DNA from 2 places in the Shewanella sp. M-Br genome. Region 1 is predicted to be linked to the other one. Evidence: predicted binding sites of a transcription regulator. Region 1 holds the regulator's gene; the other holds the start of a gene.
What was found. The regulator sigma-54, encoded in region 1, starts transcription at its own class of promoters, with help from an activator protein. The targets are predictions, from matches to a motif close to GTTGGCACGNNNNTNGNNT.
Positions count from the first base shown of each region.

Region 1 (8,151 bases):
TGAAGTTCCAGAAGAGGCTTGCCCACTGGGACTCGCCCCAACGTCAAGCACTACCGCGACCTTAGTGATGGGCGATGCGATTGCCATTGCGCTACTACAAGCGAAAGGCTTTACCCGTGATGACTTTGCTATGTCCCATCCTGGCGGCGCTTTAGGGCGTAAGTTATTGTTAAAAGTCTGCGATGTCATGCATAGCGGTGATGACTTACCGCTCGTTAACCACGATATTTGCATCACAGAAGCCCTGTACGAAATCTCCAAAAAAGGCTTAGGCATGACGGCGATTATCGATGATCAGCGCAAGCTGGTTGGTATCTTCACCGATGGTGATTTACGCCGCGTTATCGATGCCGAAGTAAATCTACGCACTACACCCATCGCCGATGTGATGACCCGTAACTGCGTGACCATCACAGACGGTGTGTTGGCCGCTCAAGCGCTGCAAGTGATGGACTCAAAAAACATCAACGGATTAATTGTTATCGATAAAGACCGCCATCCAATCGGCGCTCTTAACATGCTAGACATGGTTAAAGCAGGAGTCATTTAATGCCACAGCAAGGATTTTACGGCCCAATCAGTGATGATGTGTGGCAACGCGCGCAAAAGATTAAACTGTTGATCTGTGACGTCGACGGGGTGTTTTCCGACGGTCGTATTTACCTAAGCAATAGCGGCGAAGAGCTAAAAGCCTTCCACACTCGCGATGGCTATGGCGTGCGCTCGATACTCACCAGCGGTTTTAATCTTGCGGTTATCACTGGACGTCAATCCAAAATCGTTGAAAACCGTATGACGGCGCTTGGGGTTACCCATATCTACCAAGGCGTAGACAATAAGTTCGAGCCCTATGAAGCATTGCTCGCACTCTATGGTGTTACCCCAGAAGAAGTGGCTTATATCGGTGATGATATTGTCGATCTGCCAGTGATGAATGTCGTCGGTTTAGCGGTCAGTGTTGCTGACGGCCACCCCTATGTACGCCAATACGCCCATTTTGTGACTACGCTCAATGGTGGCCACGGTGCACTGCGTGAACTCACAGATCTGTTACTCCTAAGTCAAAATAAATTCACTTCGGCCCATGGAATGAGTATATGAGTCGTGTGACACTCGCGATTATCGCTTTTTTTGGAACTGCACTAGCGCTTTACTGGCAGGTCCAGAACAAACACAGCGGTGATACCGATAACAGAGTAAAAGATCAAAATACCCCAGATTTCATCGTTGAAGATCTGCGCAGTGTTGAGTTCAATGAACAAGGGCTAGTCAATAGCCGTGTGACGGCGAAACACATGGAACATTATGATTCAACGAATCAAACTTACTTTACTCAACCTGTTTATCTTGTTTATCCAGACCAAGGTAAAGCACAATGGCAACTCAGAGCAGATCAGGGCAAGCTAAACAAGGAAACGGGCAAGGTTGTATTAGAAAACAATGTTATTATTGATGCCATTAGCCCAGAAGAACCGATCCAGACCTTGTCCACCAGTTATCTGGAACTCGATCTCAATACGATGATAATGACCTCTGACCGCACCATTTACGTCACAGGGAAAGATTTTAATATTCAAGGCCAAGGCCTTTATGCCGACCTCAACGCGCAAGAAGTGCAATTGACCAGTCAGGTAGTAGGAACATATGAAGCAAAATAACGTATTACTTGCCAGCCTAATGCTAATTATGAGCATGAGTGCTTTCGCGAAAGTGGGCGACTTAAAGCAAGAAGTCAAAATTAAAGCTGTGAGCCAAACTGCGGATATCAAAAACAACCAGATCATCTTCTTTGGTCCGGTTGAAGTTACCCAAGGCTCAATAAAAATCCAAGCAAATGAACTGCGTGCATTTTCCGCTGAAGGTGAAAATAGCAAAACTTTAGTCGCCACAGGCAACCCTGCTACGTATAGCCAGATATTAGACGATGGCCGTCCTGCATCGGCCAGCGCGAAAGAAATTCGTTACGATATGGCAAGCCGCACCTTAACACTGAAAGGTATGGCGTCATTAGATCAAGCGGGTAGCCAAGTTACAGGCAATTTAATCCGCTATAACATGATTCAACAGAAATTGATGGCCGAGAGTACTGGCAGTGGTGACGATCGCGTGATCACTATTATTCAGCCAGAAAACTATCAAGATGATGCTAAATCAGATGCTCCAGCGGATAAACCTGTGAAAAAGCAGGACTCTAAATGACCCAAATCACCTTAAGAGCACAAAATCTGGCGAAAAGTTACAAGAGTCGCCAAGTGGTTAAAGACGTCAGTCTGACGGTAAAAACCGGTCAAGTCGTTGGCCTACTCGGTCCAAACGGTGCAGGTAAAACCACGACCTTTTACATGGTTGTCGGGCTAGTGAAGAGCGATAAGGGACATATCTTTATCGACGATGATGATTTAACCGCAGATCCTATGCATCTGCGTGCCCGCAAAGGCATAGGTTACTTACCGCAGGAAGCCAGTATCTTTCGTAAGCTAACTGTTCATGACAACATCATGGCCGTACTGCAAACTCGTAAAGAACTTAAAAACGAAGAACGAGAAGAAGAACTAGAACATCTGCTCGAAGAGTTTCATATCACCCACATCCGTGACAGCCAAGGCATGTCATTGTCGGGTGGCGAACGTCGTCGCGTCGAAATTGCGCGGGCTTTAGCCGCTAATCCTAAGTTCATTTTGCTCGATGAACCGTTTGCCGGCGTCGATCCTATTTCAGTTATCGACATCAAGAAGATTATCGAACAACTCAAAAGTCGCGGCCTTGGCGTACTGATCACAGACCATAATGTCCGCGAGACATTAGATGTATGTGAACATGCTTATATTGTGAGTCACGGAAACCTGATTGCCGAAGGAACTCCAGCAGAGATCTTAGACAATCAGCAAGTTAGGGCTGTGTACTTAGGTGAACAATTCAGGCTATAGTTAATCGAGCGAAGCCAATGGAGGCAATTTATACCGCCATTGGGCTTCACTCAAGATAATAATAAGCGACCTCATCCAACAATAATAACGTAGGGATCAGCGGTAACATGAAAGCGTCACTCCAGCTCAAACTGGGTCAACAGTTAACCATGACGCCACAATTACAACAGGCCATACGTCTGTTGCAACTGTCGTCATTAGAACTGCAGCAAGAGATCCAGCAAGCATTAGATTCTAATCCCCTTCTCGAGCTGGAAGAGGATCAATTCGACGCCACTAAAACCCCTGTAAACCAAACGCTATCCGATACGGATTTCAGTGAATCTAGCACTCTGCCACCAGAAAAAGACAGCTCCACCATAGACACGGCAGAGTCGCTAACCAAAGAATCCATGCCCGATGAGCTCCCCATGGACACCACATGGGATGAAGTGTTTACCGCCTCCCCAAACTCAGGCCCCGGCGGCAGTCGTGAAGACGATATGCCCTTCCAAGGCGAGACCAGTGAAGGTTTGTACGAACACTTAGAATGGCAAAAAAACCTCACGCCGTTTTCTGAAACCGATTTAGCCATTGCCACCGCCATTATTGATGCAATCGACGATCAGGGCTATCTCACCCAAAGCACTGAAGAAATTCTCGAAGCCATGGGCAATCCTGAAGTTGAGCTTGACGAAGTCGAAGCCGTACTCAAGCGCATTCAGCATTTTGATCCCATAGGCGTTGCCGCCCGCGATTTAAGTGAATGCCTGCTGATCCAACTGTCGCATTTCGCCGCTGATACTCCCAACCTAGAAAACGCCCGTATGCTGATCAAAGATCATTTAGATCTGATCGCCGCCCGTGATTTTAGGTTGTTGATGCGTAAGACTAAATTAAAAGAAGATGAATTAAGGGATGGTATAGCACTCATCCAAACCCTCAATCCTCGCCCAGGTTTGTTGATCACGCCCAATAATGACGAATACGTTATCCCAGATGTGTCTGTGTCGAAGAAAAATGGCCGCTGGGTCGTTGAGCTTAATCCTGACTGCATGCCCAAAATCAATGTAAATCAACATTATGCTTCTATGGCACGCAGCACAAAAAACCAAGCCGATAGCCAATTTATTCGCGGCCATCTGCAAGAGGCTAAATGGTTTATTAAGAGTCTAGAAAGCCGTAACGACACTTTGCTTAAAGTTGCTAATTGCATAGTGCAATATCAGCAAGGTTTCTTTGAGTATGGTGAAGAAGCCATGAAGCCTATGGTGCTTAACGATATTGCTGAAGCGGTAGAAATGCATGAGTCCACCATCTCACGGGTCACAACTCAAAAATACATGCATACCCCTAAGGGACTTTTTGAACTAAAATACTTCTTCTCTAGCCACGTCGGGACTGACGATGGTGGTGAGTGCTCATCCACAGCAATCAGAGCCTTTATAAAGAAACTGGTGGCAGCGGAAAACCAGAAAAAACCATTAAGCGATAGTAAGATGGCACAACTTCTGGCAGAACAAGGGATCAACGTAGCCCGCAGAACCATTGCGAAGTACCGAGAGGCTATGCTTATTCCACCTTCTAATCAGCGTAAAAGTTTATAACCTACAGTGGATATCGGAGGACGTTTCTATGCAAATAAACCTAAGTGGACACCATGTCGAAATTACCGAATCGTTACGTGCATATGTAGAAGAAAAGTTTTCAAAACTTGAACGCCATTTCGAACAGATCAATAATGTGCACGTTGTGCTCAATGTTGAGAAAATGCAACAGATTGCTGAAGCGAGAATAAACCTCATAGGTGGTGAAGTTTTTGCAACTTCAGAGCATGCTGACATGTATGCCGCTATAGACGCCCTGATTGACAAGCTTGACCGTCAGGTTATTAAACACAAAGAGAAGTTAACAAAACACTAATAATGGAACTTTGTACCATACTGCGGCCGGAGTGCACTACCTGCGCCACTCCGGGCAGCAAGAAAAAGGTACTGGAACTCATCAGCGACTTAGTCGCTGCCCAGTACCCGACCCTCTCATCTCAAGAGATATTCGAAAGCCTAGTGGCGCGCGAAAAGATGGGGAGCACAGGTATAGGTAACGGCATCGCCATTCCACATGGTCGACTAGCCGATATAGATCAGCCCATTGCCATACTAATTAAGTGTGAAGAGCCGATAGCATTTGATGCTATCGATAAGCAACCTGTTGATATTTTATTTGCACTACTGGTGCCTGCAGACCAATGTCAGCAGCACTTAAGTACCTTGTCTTGCATGGCCGAAAAGCTGAGCGACAAGCAAATATTAAAGCAATTACGCAAGACGCATGATGAAACGGAACTCTATCAGGTAATCACTGGATGAAACTGGTCATAGTGTCGGGCCGCTCAGGCTCAGGCAAATCTGTCGCCCTTAGGGTACTCGAAGATCTCGGCTATTATTGTGTCGATAACCTTCCCTTGCCATTGATTGGCAGTTTGCTTGAGCAACTCAAAGGCAGTAACGATCTCGTCGCCATCAGTGTCGACGTGCGTAACATGCCTGAGCAGGATAAGGTCTTAGTGAAACAACTCGCTAGCCTACCTCCAGATACTGAGTTAACGAGCTTCTTCCTTAACTCCAGCGATAAAATTCTGCTCAAGCGTTACAGCGAAACCCGCCGTTTGCATCCTTTGTCGAAGAGCCGAGTCTCTTTGCAAGAAGCGATAAAGCTGGAGGGGAAACTGCTCGAGCCTATGTCAAAACTGGTCGATCACTACATAGATACGTCGAATTTGAATATCTATGATTTAAGCGACCAAGTCAGACAAATTCTCCTTGGTAGTGTCGATAAAGAACTCGTGATCAACTTCGAGTCCTTTGGCTTTAAGCACGGAATGCCCACCGAAGCCGACTTTATGTTCGATGTACGCTTTCTGCCCAATCCCCACTGGGAGTTGGCGCTGCGGCCATTGACTGGCTTAGATGAACCCGTGGCTGAGTTCTTAAATCGCCAACCACTGGTCAATAAGTTCATCTGGCAAATAGAAAATTTACTGGAGACTTGGCTGCCGCACCTCGAGCGTAACAATCGCAGTTATTTAACTGTGGCCATTGGCTGCACAGGTGGACAGCACAGATCAGTTTACGTCGCAGAGCAATTGGCAAAACGCTTTAGTAACGGTAAACATAAAGTTTATGCCCGTCATCGAGAGCTCAACAATGCCAAAGCTTGAACGTCAGATAACCATCTGTAATAAGCTCGGTTTACATGCCCGTGCCGCCACTAAGTTGGTGGTACTGGCTTCCGAGTTTGATGCGACCATCACCTTAATCCAAGGCGATAAACAAGCATCGGCCGCCAGTGTGCTTGGCTTGCTGATGCTTGAAACTGGCATGGGTAAAACCATCAAGCTTATCGCCGAAGGCCCAGATGCAGAGCCGGCTCTCGATGCCATTTGTGCCTTAATCGACGCTAAGTTTGACGAAGCCTGTTAGTTTCACTTCACACTAAGCACTTCATCGTTAGTTTCACTTCATGTCTAGTTTTAAAAACTTGCCATTCACACATGGCAAAACATTTGTCGCTCGACGATACAAGCCACAGGCGATTACACTAGCGGTCATTGCGCTGGCCTTAACCTTACCTTAGCCGTCTTAATCTATGTCATCGACTGACGCTTAGTCACCGCAAAATCCTAGCCCAACACTAAGATCTCAAACCAATTTGCCGCACAATGGAGGACAAATGCCCGTAGATAATGCAGAAAACGATCACACCGGACATAGTCTTGACCAGTTAAACCAAGCGCTTAGCAGCGGCATGTTCGTGCATGTGCGTAATATGCTGCAAAAAATGGCCGCCTCAGATATCGCGCTGATCTTAGAATCATCACCGCCAAGTGCCAGACAAGTATTGTGGCAGCTCATCGATCAGGAACAAATAGGCGACATACTCGATGAGTTGAGTGAAGAACTCAAAGACCCACTGATCCGCAGCATGAGCCCTGAGCGAGTCGCGAAAGCGACAGCAAGCATGGACACCGACGATCTCGCCTATATTCTGCGAAGTCTTCCCGACGCCGTTTACAAACAAGTATTGCAGTCGATGACGGAGCAAAATCGCCTGAGGGTAGAACAAGCCCTATCTTATCCAGATGAGACCGCCGGCAGCTTGATGAATACGGATACAGTCACCTTAAGACCCGATGTGAATATCGATGTGGTGCTGCGCTATCTTCGGCAAAGGGGCAACCTACCCGACACCACAGATACCTTATATGTGGTCGACAAACAGGACAAAGTCCTTGGCGGTGTTAGGCTGGCAGATCTGCTGACTTGCGCGCCAAGCACCACAATTCGCAATATCATGGATCCCAATATTCAAAGTATTCCGGTGAGCATGTCCGACAGCGAAGTCGCGCAGAAATTCGAACGCAATGACTGGGTATCGGCACCTGTCGTCGACTGTGATGGTAAGCTGCTCGGGCGTATCACAATCGATGACGTAGTCGATGTTATCCGCGAAGATGCTGAACATTCCATGATGGGTATGGCGGGGATGGACGGAGATGAAGATACTTTTGGTCCTGTGCTAAAAAGTACCCTACGTCGCTCGCTCTGGCTCACTATAAACTTATTCGCCGCCCTGCTTGCCTCGTCGGTCAGCAATATGTTTGAAGGCACTATTGAGCAATTTGCCACTATCGCCATCCTAATGACGATTGTCCCTAGCATGGGCGGTGTTGCCGGTAATCAGACCTTAGCGCTCGTGATCCGTGGTATTGCTTTAGGCCATATCGGCCAAAGCAACGCCCGCTGGCTTATCGGTAAAGAGCTATCTATTGGTTTTCTCAATGGCTTGATGTGGTCTATTTTAGTCTTTGTCGCCGTGTGGCTATGGAAGGATGATATGGCACTGGCGGGATTAATTGGTAGCGCCATGCTGATCAACATGACAGTAGCAGGGCTTGCAGGTGCGAGTATTCCATTGATTTTAAAAAGACTTAAAATCGATCCTGCCCTCGCCGGCGGTATGGTGCTCACCACAGTCACTGACGTGGTTGGCCTGTTCGCCTTCCTCGGGTTAGCGACGATCTACTTGATGAACTAACGCTTTAACAGTTTGAGCTAATAACAAAAACGGCACCTCAAAGGTGCCGTTTTTTATCCCGCAGGAAAACTAAAGAAGGCTATTTTGCCGGAGGTTGGAAACCATAACTGCTCAAAATCGCTTGGCCTTTTGTCGATAGAATAAACTC
Region 1 covers NZ_BJBV01000010.1:52,241-60,391, reverse strand. The annotation lists gene AAA952_RS10200 (KpsF/GutQ family sugar-phosphate isomerase) at 1-550, shown strand, start outside; gene kdsC (3-deoxy-manno-octulosonate-8-phosphatase KdsC) at 550-1,101, shown strand; gene lptC (LPS export ABC transporter periplasmic protein LptC) at 1,098-1,658, shown strand; gene lptA (lipopolysaccharide transport periplasmic protein LptA) at 1,645-2,199, shown strand; gene lptB (LPS export ABC transporter ATP-binding protein) at 2,196-2,927, shown strand; gene AAA952_RS10175 (RNA polymerase factor sigma-54) at 3,035-4,513, shown strand; gene hpf (ribosome hibernation promoting factor) at 4,542-4,829, shown strand; gene ptsN (PTS IIA-like nitrogen regulatory protein PtsN) at 4,832-5,275, shown strand; gene rapZ (RNase adapter RapZ) at 5,272-6,126, shown strand; gene AAA952_RS10155 (HPr family phosphocarrier protein) at 6,113-6,388, shown strand; gene mgtE (magnesium transporter) at 6,639-8,003, shown strand; gene AAA952_RS10145 (molybdate ABC transporter substrate-binding protein) at 8,083-8,151, opposite strand, start outside.

Region 2 (8,151 bases), on a different contig from region 1:
TTCTCAACCTAGTCATTTATGTATATTGGGTTTAATTCAAAAGAGGGACTTTCGTCTTGGTGCCTGTTTTCACTCGCATGTAAGTGAGGCGGGCGCCTATGACGAATTTATATTAACTAGTTGGCAGAATCAAGTTTTGCTGCGTTCCTTTTTATCGGCATCTAAAAACCAGCGATATACCGTCTGAAAACCTTGATACTCACTGGAGAATGGATGCTTAATATCGTTGGCATATTGGTTAACAATATCAAAAAGTCGTTCTGCTGCTTGCTTAGGATTTCTTGAGGGCTTTTCTAAATAGAGCTTAAGTGCAAAGTCTTTACGCTGGCGGTTTTTTGAGTGACGTTTATCTTGCCCCTTCTTGGAATTGTTGCCCGAGGTTTCGATTACCCCTTTGTGCCTTGTTATATCACCACAGAGTGATTGGTAGCTGTCGTTTTCAATGATCAATACGTGCTGTGCAAAAAGGCGACTTAGTAGATTGGCTGCTTTGGTCATTCCAGCCATGTGGCACGCCATCATCGCTTGCATAAACTCAGCTATGGCCTCTGGTTGGCTGTTGAGTAAGTTTATTAATACAGCTTCATCTTCATCACTAGTGTCCGATGACAGCGGAAAATTGGCATTTGCGAACCATCGTACATAGTCCATATCGATCTGAGATTCATTGCTCGATGATGAAGATAGCATTTCAATAAATAGCTCCACCATTTTCTGCTGTTCTTCACTAAGGATTTTCTGACTGTCTGGAATTTTTGCCAGCTCTTTTGCGACCGTATCTTCAGTTGTGCCTTTGGGGAGTTTGCTGGATAGTTCAGAGGGTGAAGTTATGGCGCGAAATACTTCATCCATACCTTCAAACATTTTGTCTTTATCTGGAGAGTCAGGGAGAGCGATGAGGACTTTCAAAAATTCGGGTGGTTCGGAAATTGAATATTGCTCGATGATCCCTTCGAGTGTTTGAGTGAACTTTTCTTGCGATGAAGTTTCCGTCATAAAGCTATTTTCCCTGTTCGTTAACTCATAGGGAAAAGTATTAGAAATAGGGTTAATTGTCCATAACTGAGATGAACAGGGCAAAAGGGGGATTTTTTAAAATGTTACGAAAAAAATTCTAAAAAACGTCATTCCTATGGCGGCACATAGGCGGCACAGGATTTTTTGTTTTTCATAACTTATTGAGTTATAAGTATAAAAAGTGACTTATGGTCTCTCCACAGGGACTCGAACCCCGATCGGCCGCTTAGGAGGCGGCTGCTCTATCCTGTTGAGCTATGAAGAGACGACAGTGATTATACTGGTTTTATCTTTGATTAAAAGGCTTATGATTTAGTTGCTTAAATCTTAAGCGCTATGTCGTTTATCTGTACATTGTAGGCGGCATTTTGGTCTACAAGTACTGCGGTGGCACTTTCTTCGCTTACTTGCTCAATTTTTACCGTTGCACGACTTTTGGTCGCGACGGCGCGCATTTCATTGAGTCTATCGGGTAAGTTTTGTTGTAATACTACTTGGAATTTATCACCGACACGAATGCCATGTTTACGGCCTAGATTTAATATAATCCTGTCTGCTTGTCGGCTAACGACTTGGCCAAGTAATGGCCTGCAATTAAGTGTGCTGTCTAAATCTCGGGTAGCCTGCAATATTAATTGAGTAATACTTTTTCCATAGGAGGAACGCCAGAATCTATTACTGTTGGGAGCAATGATAGCCTGTTCTTCAAATTCCCATGGGGCCGATGTGCTGTAGCTTTTGCTCCAGACCTCTTCGCCACTGATCCCATGATAGAGGCTGAGTTTGAATTGAAATTGCCTTAGCGGAGCTTCATCCCAAAATCCTAAGAAGGTGGGTTGTACAGGCTCTATCGATATATCAATGATCTGCGGTTGAAGAATATATTGGCTGTCGGTAATTTCACTGAGCCAGCTTGGGAGTCGATAACCGCGAATATCCACTAGGTCTTGTTCAATATCGAGTCGCTCGTTAGCATGGATGTGACTAAAGCCAGTTGAAGAGTAATCTTCTATAGTGTTCCCTAACGCCTCTGAAATAACCTCTTCAAAGCCTGAAAGTTGTCCATATCTAAGCTGAGAACGATCTTTTATTTGTGTTTGAGGTATTAAAATAGCGGCCTTTAATTGGCCATTAGGACACTGTTGTGTTGGATCATCATTTAGATCGAGGCGTAGGGATACATATATTTTATTTCCCTGAATTTGCTCGCTTACGAGTTGGATGTTTATGGCTTGGGCGTTACGATTTATCGCAAAGTTATTTTGTGTGAGGTTACCATTAGAGGTTTGTTGCTCGCTGGATATTTGAATACCTGTGCTTAAAGTCGCATAGCTAACAGCTTGATTAATTGCTTCTTCCCTTGCTTGAGCTGTATTACCATTGATAATAGTTGCTTCTCCGCTGGCTTCTATCCATTCGGCTCTGGTGGGCAAAGAAAGTAGTAAAAGGCTCAAAATGATGAGCGAAGCTGAACCTGGTATGTGCATCAATTCAATCCTTATCGCTAAGCTAATGGCGATATTACCAATCGAGCCAGTTTTCTGACTCTTAATCTAATATGTCAATAAAGCAAATTTCGTGCCTGAGTATGAGAACTTTTGATAAAGTTTCCAGCGTTACAGTCGATATACTGCGTAATAGAAGAATATTGTCGGACTGAGGTTAATATTGGTCTGAAGATTGCTGGTTTTTGTTACTCATTAAAAATTTGAAGCTTAGAAAGTGAGTCACTTGACTGCCAATGCACCCATAGATGAGGTAAATCCAATGCTAAAGCGTGTGATTATTCCCTTAACATTGATAATGTTAGGTGGATGTGTAGCTAAACCGGTTACGCCGCCCAAACCGAGTTTAGTGGATGGCAATGGGTTGCCGCCAACGGCAGTGATTAACCATTTAGCACAGCGAATAGTGACTGAGCTCGTTAAGCAAAATGATGCTTTGCGTTCTGATCAACCTATCGTAGTTGCAACACCAGTATTAGTGGGCGATTTGAATGGCACTAATGCGTTAGCGCAACAGTTACAGCAAGGATTAATGACGTCGCTCCATAGCTTTCAGTTTAATGTGGTGGATTTAAACTTAGCTGATGGCTTGAGAGTCACATCTGACGGGGATTTTATTTTGACGAGAGATTGGCAAAAATTGTCGAAAGATCTTCCTGTTGAACATCTTGTCGTTTCGACTATGAGCGTAGTAACCAATGGTATGGCGATCAATACTCGGATTGTGAACATTAGTAACAATCGCGTGGTATCGGCATCTCAAACTTTTGTGACTCAAAAAGAGTTGGCAAACTACATGCAGCCTTCGGAGCAAATTGTGTCACAAAATGGCATCTTATATCGTCAGGCGAGTCCAGGTATGAATGAAGTGCGTGTTTTAGGAGATGGAAAATGAAACGCTACCTTTTAGTTATTGTGGCGCTAATGCTAACTGGCTGCGCTGCTAAAGATAGATATGTGCAATGGGAAGATGTGCCGCCGCCGAGTTTTCCTAAGTTAACGGCTATAGGATATGCGCCGTTAGCGACTCAACCTGCTAAAGAGCAATCACAAAGAGTGTTGATGGCTATGCAGGCATCAAAAATTGTGGCTTATCGTGAATTAGCGGAACAAGTTTATGGGCAGAAAATAACGGCAAACAGCAGTGTCAGTGATTGGATGTTGACGGACGATAATGTCAAAGCGTCAGTTTCTGGCGTGATCCGCGGCGCACGAGTCGTTAAGAGTTATCCAGCAGGCGAGCATTATGTCACTGAGTTAGAACTTGATTTTTCACAGGTTTGGGCGCTTTATCAACAACAGAACCGTCCACAACGAGTGAAGGAAGTGACGTATTTCTAGCGTTATTGAATGTATGTTCAACAGCATGTATTGAGCCGCGTATTTACGCGGCTTTTCTTTTTGTACAAGACATTAATATCTAATCAGAGCTTAGAAAAGGGAATGCTAAGTGGGAGTGATGCGCTTATTAGGCCTTTAAATCATTGCCTAAACTTGAGATAGTCGAGGTCTTGCCTTTATCGTTATAGGTGAGGCTGGAGGCGTTTCTGCTGGCTTGTAAAGCTTGAGCAAAGCGATTTAAACTCGCTAAATTCATCTCAATTAAACTAGCATTTTGTTCGTTTAATTCTTTGCATTCAGTCAATGCGTCTTTGATCTCGGCCATTTTATGCACGAGTTCGACTTGCTGAGTGAGTAGCGATTTATCACTGTGTTTTGCCAGAATATCATCATTAGTCTTTAGTTCTTTGAGACATTGCGATTTTTCGTTAGCAAGGGAAAGCAGTAAATCGGCGTTTTGGTCAACCAAAGCGCCTTTTTCCTTGAGTATGATTTGCTTAAGAACAGCCAAATGGGCGTGTTGTAGATCTACCAGTTTAGCTATTTCAGTCATAGTTACTCTTTATTTAAGTCATTAAGTTCGGCTTCAAAACTTGCAATATTGGCAGCCAACTTTTCAGGGTCAATTTTATAGCGACCTTCGGCAATAGCTTGTTTGATTTCTGCTACTTTCTTTTGATCAACTTCAGGAAGGCTAGCCATTTTAGTCTGAGCTCCTTGAAGTTGTTGTGCCTGGGCCGTAATGACCACTGAGTCGCTTCTCTGTGGTGTTGTCGATTTTGTAGCAACTTGAGCAGATTGATCGCTGCTCGTTTTCGTTGCGCCTGAACGAACTTGCGCAGTCGTTGCAGTGTTGAGTTTGCTAATATCAATTGCCATTTTAGGCTCCAGCGTCGTGTGTACGGGATTTCTTAACTGGGGTATCGGCAGCTTACAAAAAAGCTTTAGATTATTTTACATTCTTACTTCAACTTCGCCAATGCCTGTGACTATAGCATCTAGTTCTTTGTTTGAACTGCTATTTTTGACTCTGATCCGATCACCTTTATTGCCATCTTGTAGGGCTTCGCCTACTGTTTTGAGCTCGAATGAGCCAGAACGAACGTAGATAGATACCGAATCATTTTTACAAACGAAGCATAAGTTGTTGCTTAATATGGGATTATCTTTTGCTACTCGTCGTTTTACTCGCACGCCAGCCAATTTACTCGGGTCATCGAATTCGGCACCTCTCAAGCTATTTTGTTCAATGTAACGGACTTCTACTTGACTAGGAGAGATGAGTTCGCCTGGTGCTAAGATTTCGGTTGAGACAACAACGGGGAATAAGATATCCACCCGAACCGAGATATAGATTTGCCAAGGGTAAGCTAAGTCTTGTGTATCGCAGCTGACTTTTAAGGTGTTATTACGGCTAATTTCCCTATCGCTAGCCAGTTCAACTTTCATTGGAGACGAACATTGTGACGGCAGCATTCTTGCGTCAACCATCTGTGGCGAAATATTTACTTTGGCATTTTCTGGAACGGATATTTTTTCTGAAATAAGCGCTTTAGCTAATTCTGAGATTGCCGATACGGTGGGGACAATAGGCTCTGCACTCGCAAAAGCGGGCATGAAGAGGGTGAAAAGACTAAAAAAACAGACTAAATTTACTTTCATAATGAAGAGACTAGCTTGTAACGCCAGAATGCACCTATACTTTTATTAAGTTCGAAGCTGACCACTGTAATAATAATTTGCATCACTGTCAGAAGATTGACTCAGTTTCGACTATGTTTATCGATAGATAAGACGTAAGCAATTAATATGCCTATACTCAACTGAGTTATAGGGCCGAACATAAACAGAACAACAAGGCAGAGTTATGTCGAGTATTCTTGATTCAGTCAACAAACGAACCCAGCTCGTTGGACAAAACCGTTTAGAATTACTGCTTTTTAAATTAAACGGTCGTCAACGGTTTGGGATTAACGTGTTTAAGGTGAAAGAAGTACTGCAGTGTCCACCACTGACCACTTTGCCTAAACTTAATCCTTATGTGAAGGGTGTTGCTCATATTCGTGGAACAACCATTTCAGTGATTGATTTGAGTGCGGCAACAGGGGGAAAACCTTTAGCGAGCACTGAAAACTGTTTCATCATTATTTCTGAATATAACCGCAGTGTTCAAGGCTTCTTGGTCAGTTCTGTTGAGCGGATCATCAACATGAATTGGGAAGCGATTATGCCTCCGCCGCAAGGTGCTGGCCGTTATTCTTATCTGACAGCTGTGACTGAAATTGAAGGTGAATTAGTTGAAATTCTCGATGTGGAAAAAATCTTAGATGAGATTTCACCAGTTAAAACGGCTATCAGTGAAGAAGCCAATGAAAAACTGACCCTCGACAGAACTCAGCATTATCATATTATGGTTATTGATGATTCTGCCGTGGCGCGTAAACAAATTATTCGTTCACTCGAGTCATTGAATTTACAAATTGATACCGCAAAAGATGGTCGCGAAGCATTAGACAAGCTTAAAGAGATCGCCAAAGAGATGGATAATGTGGCCGATGAGATCCCCCTCATAATCTCTGATATTGAGATGCCTGAAATGGATGGCTACACCCTGACCGCTGAAATCCGAGATGATCCTAAGCTTAAGCATATTAAAGTGGTACTGCATACTTCGTTAAGTGGTGTATTCAATCAGGCAATGGTTCAAAAAGTGGGGGCTAATGACTTTATCGCTAAGTTTAATCCCGACGAATTGGCCGCTGCTGTGAATAAGCATTTAAGTTTGTAATTGCTGTAGGTTAGTACCTAGATACGCTTTACGCTATAATCTCGACTTTATAACATGATGGTTTCGCACTGATTTTGGTGCTTGCTATAGGATTTAGGATGTGAATGTGCCAAATAAATCACTCGCTGAGGCTGAATATAATCAATTTAGGTTGTTCTTAGAGCAACACAGCGGCATCGTACTGGGTGAAAATAAGCAATATCTTGTGCGCAGTCGTCTTGCTCCTTTGATGGGCAAATATAACCTGCCATCCTTATCTGATGTGGTTAAGCATTCGATGAAGCCTACTGAGCGTGCGCTCAGAGCTGAAGTGATCGATGCTATGACGACCAATGAAACCCTTTGGTTCCGTGATCGTTATCCATTTGAGTTGTTGAATAATGTCCTACTACCTGAATACAGTCGTCTGGGGCGTCCGCTCAAAATTTGGTCTGCGGCTTGCTCGTCAGGCCAAGAGCCATACTCATTGGCTATGACTATTCTTGAGTATCAACAGAAGAAGCCTGGTGCCTTGGCTGGTAGTGCTTCGATTCAAGCAACGGATCTATCTCCTTCCATGTTAGAACGCTGCAAAAATGCCGAGTACGATAGTTTGGCATTAGCGCGTGGTTTATCTGAAGAACGTAAGCGTCAGTTTTTTGATGCATTACCTTCAGGTAATATGAAGTTAAAGGATAATGTGAAGCGGTTGGTGAACTTTAGAGCGCATAATTTGCTTGAGAGTTATAGTCTGCTTGGCAAGTTCGACATTATCTTTTGCCGCAATGTGCTGATTTATTTTGCACCAGAGGCAAAGGCAAAAATTTTGCGGCAATTCGCTGCCGCTCTCAATCCCAAAGGGATTTTATTTCTCGGTGCATCAGAATCTATCGCTGGTTTAACGGACGAGTTTGATATGGTTCGTTGTAACCCTGGCATTTATTACCAGAAAAAGACTTAACTCAGCCGCTCTAAAGAAAATTACCGACAATTGTCGGTAATTTTTTACCCATCACTTGCTCATCCTTGTTGTTATTCTCAAAATTTTCCTGATGTTGGCACATGAATTGCTTTATTTTCGTGGGAACACGAGGAGGCAATTTTATGGCGATCAATTTTGATAATGCACTGGGTGTGCATCAATACACTCTCGGTATTAGAGCGCAGCGGGCTGAAGTCATTTCAAGCAATATCGCTAACGCAGATACGCCACATTACAAAGCCCGCGATGTTGATTTTTCTGCGGCAATGCAGGCCGCTCGAGGCCAACAGCAGCAGCGAAATAGTCTTGAAATGCAAGAGCCAGATAAGCATTTTGGGCTTGCGGAGTTGACTGGGCAATTTGTTAAGTTCCGTGTGCCAAATCAACCCGATACCGGTGATGGTAATACTGTTGATATCCAACAGGAACAATCGGCATTCATGCAAAATGCACTTGAATATCAAATGTCGCTAGGTTTTTTAGATAGTAAGTTTAGTGGCATGAAGAAAGCGTTGAGAGGGGATTAATCATGAGTTTAT
Region 2 covers NZ_BJBV01000021.1:56,628-64,778, reverse strand. The annotation lists gene AAA952_RS17015 (hypothetical protein) at 130-996, opposite strand; tRNA gene AAA952_RS17010 (tRNA-Arg) at 1,207-1,282, opposite strand; gene AAA952_RS17005 (flagellar assembly protein FlgT) at 1,338-2,504, opposite strand; gene AAA952_RS17000 (FlgO family outer membrane protein) at 2,785-3,417, shown strand; gene AAA952_RS16995 (LPP20 family lipoprotein) at 3,414-3,863, shown strand; gene AAA952_RS16990 (flagella synthesis protein FlgN) at 3,991-4,416, opposite strand; gene flgM (flagellar biosynthesis anti-sigma factor FlgM) at 4,419-4,742, opposite strand; gene flgA (flagellar basal body P-ring formation chaperone FlgA) at 4,818-5,525, opposite strand; gene AAA952_RS16975 (chemotaxis protein CheV) at 5,731-6,651, shown strand; gene AAA952_RS16970 (CheR family methyltransferase) at 6,752-7,591, shown strand; gene flgB (flagellar basal body rod protein FlgB) at 7,735-8,139, shown strand; gene flgC (flagellar basal body rod protein FlgC) at 8,142-8,151, shown strand, end outside.
Region 2: AAA952_RS17005 (flagellar assembly protein FlgT) is a predicted target of sigma-54. The motif match lies at 2,585-2,603, and genes of this name have one in related genera.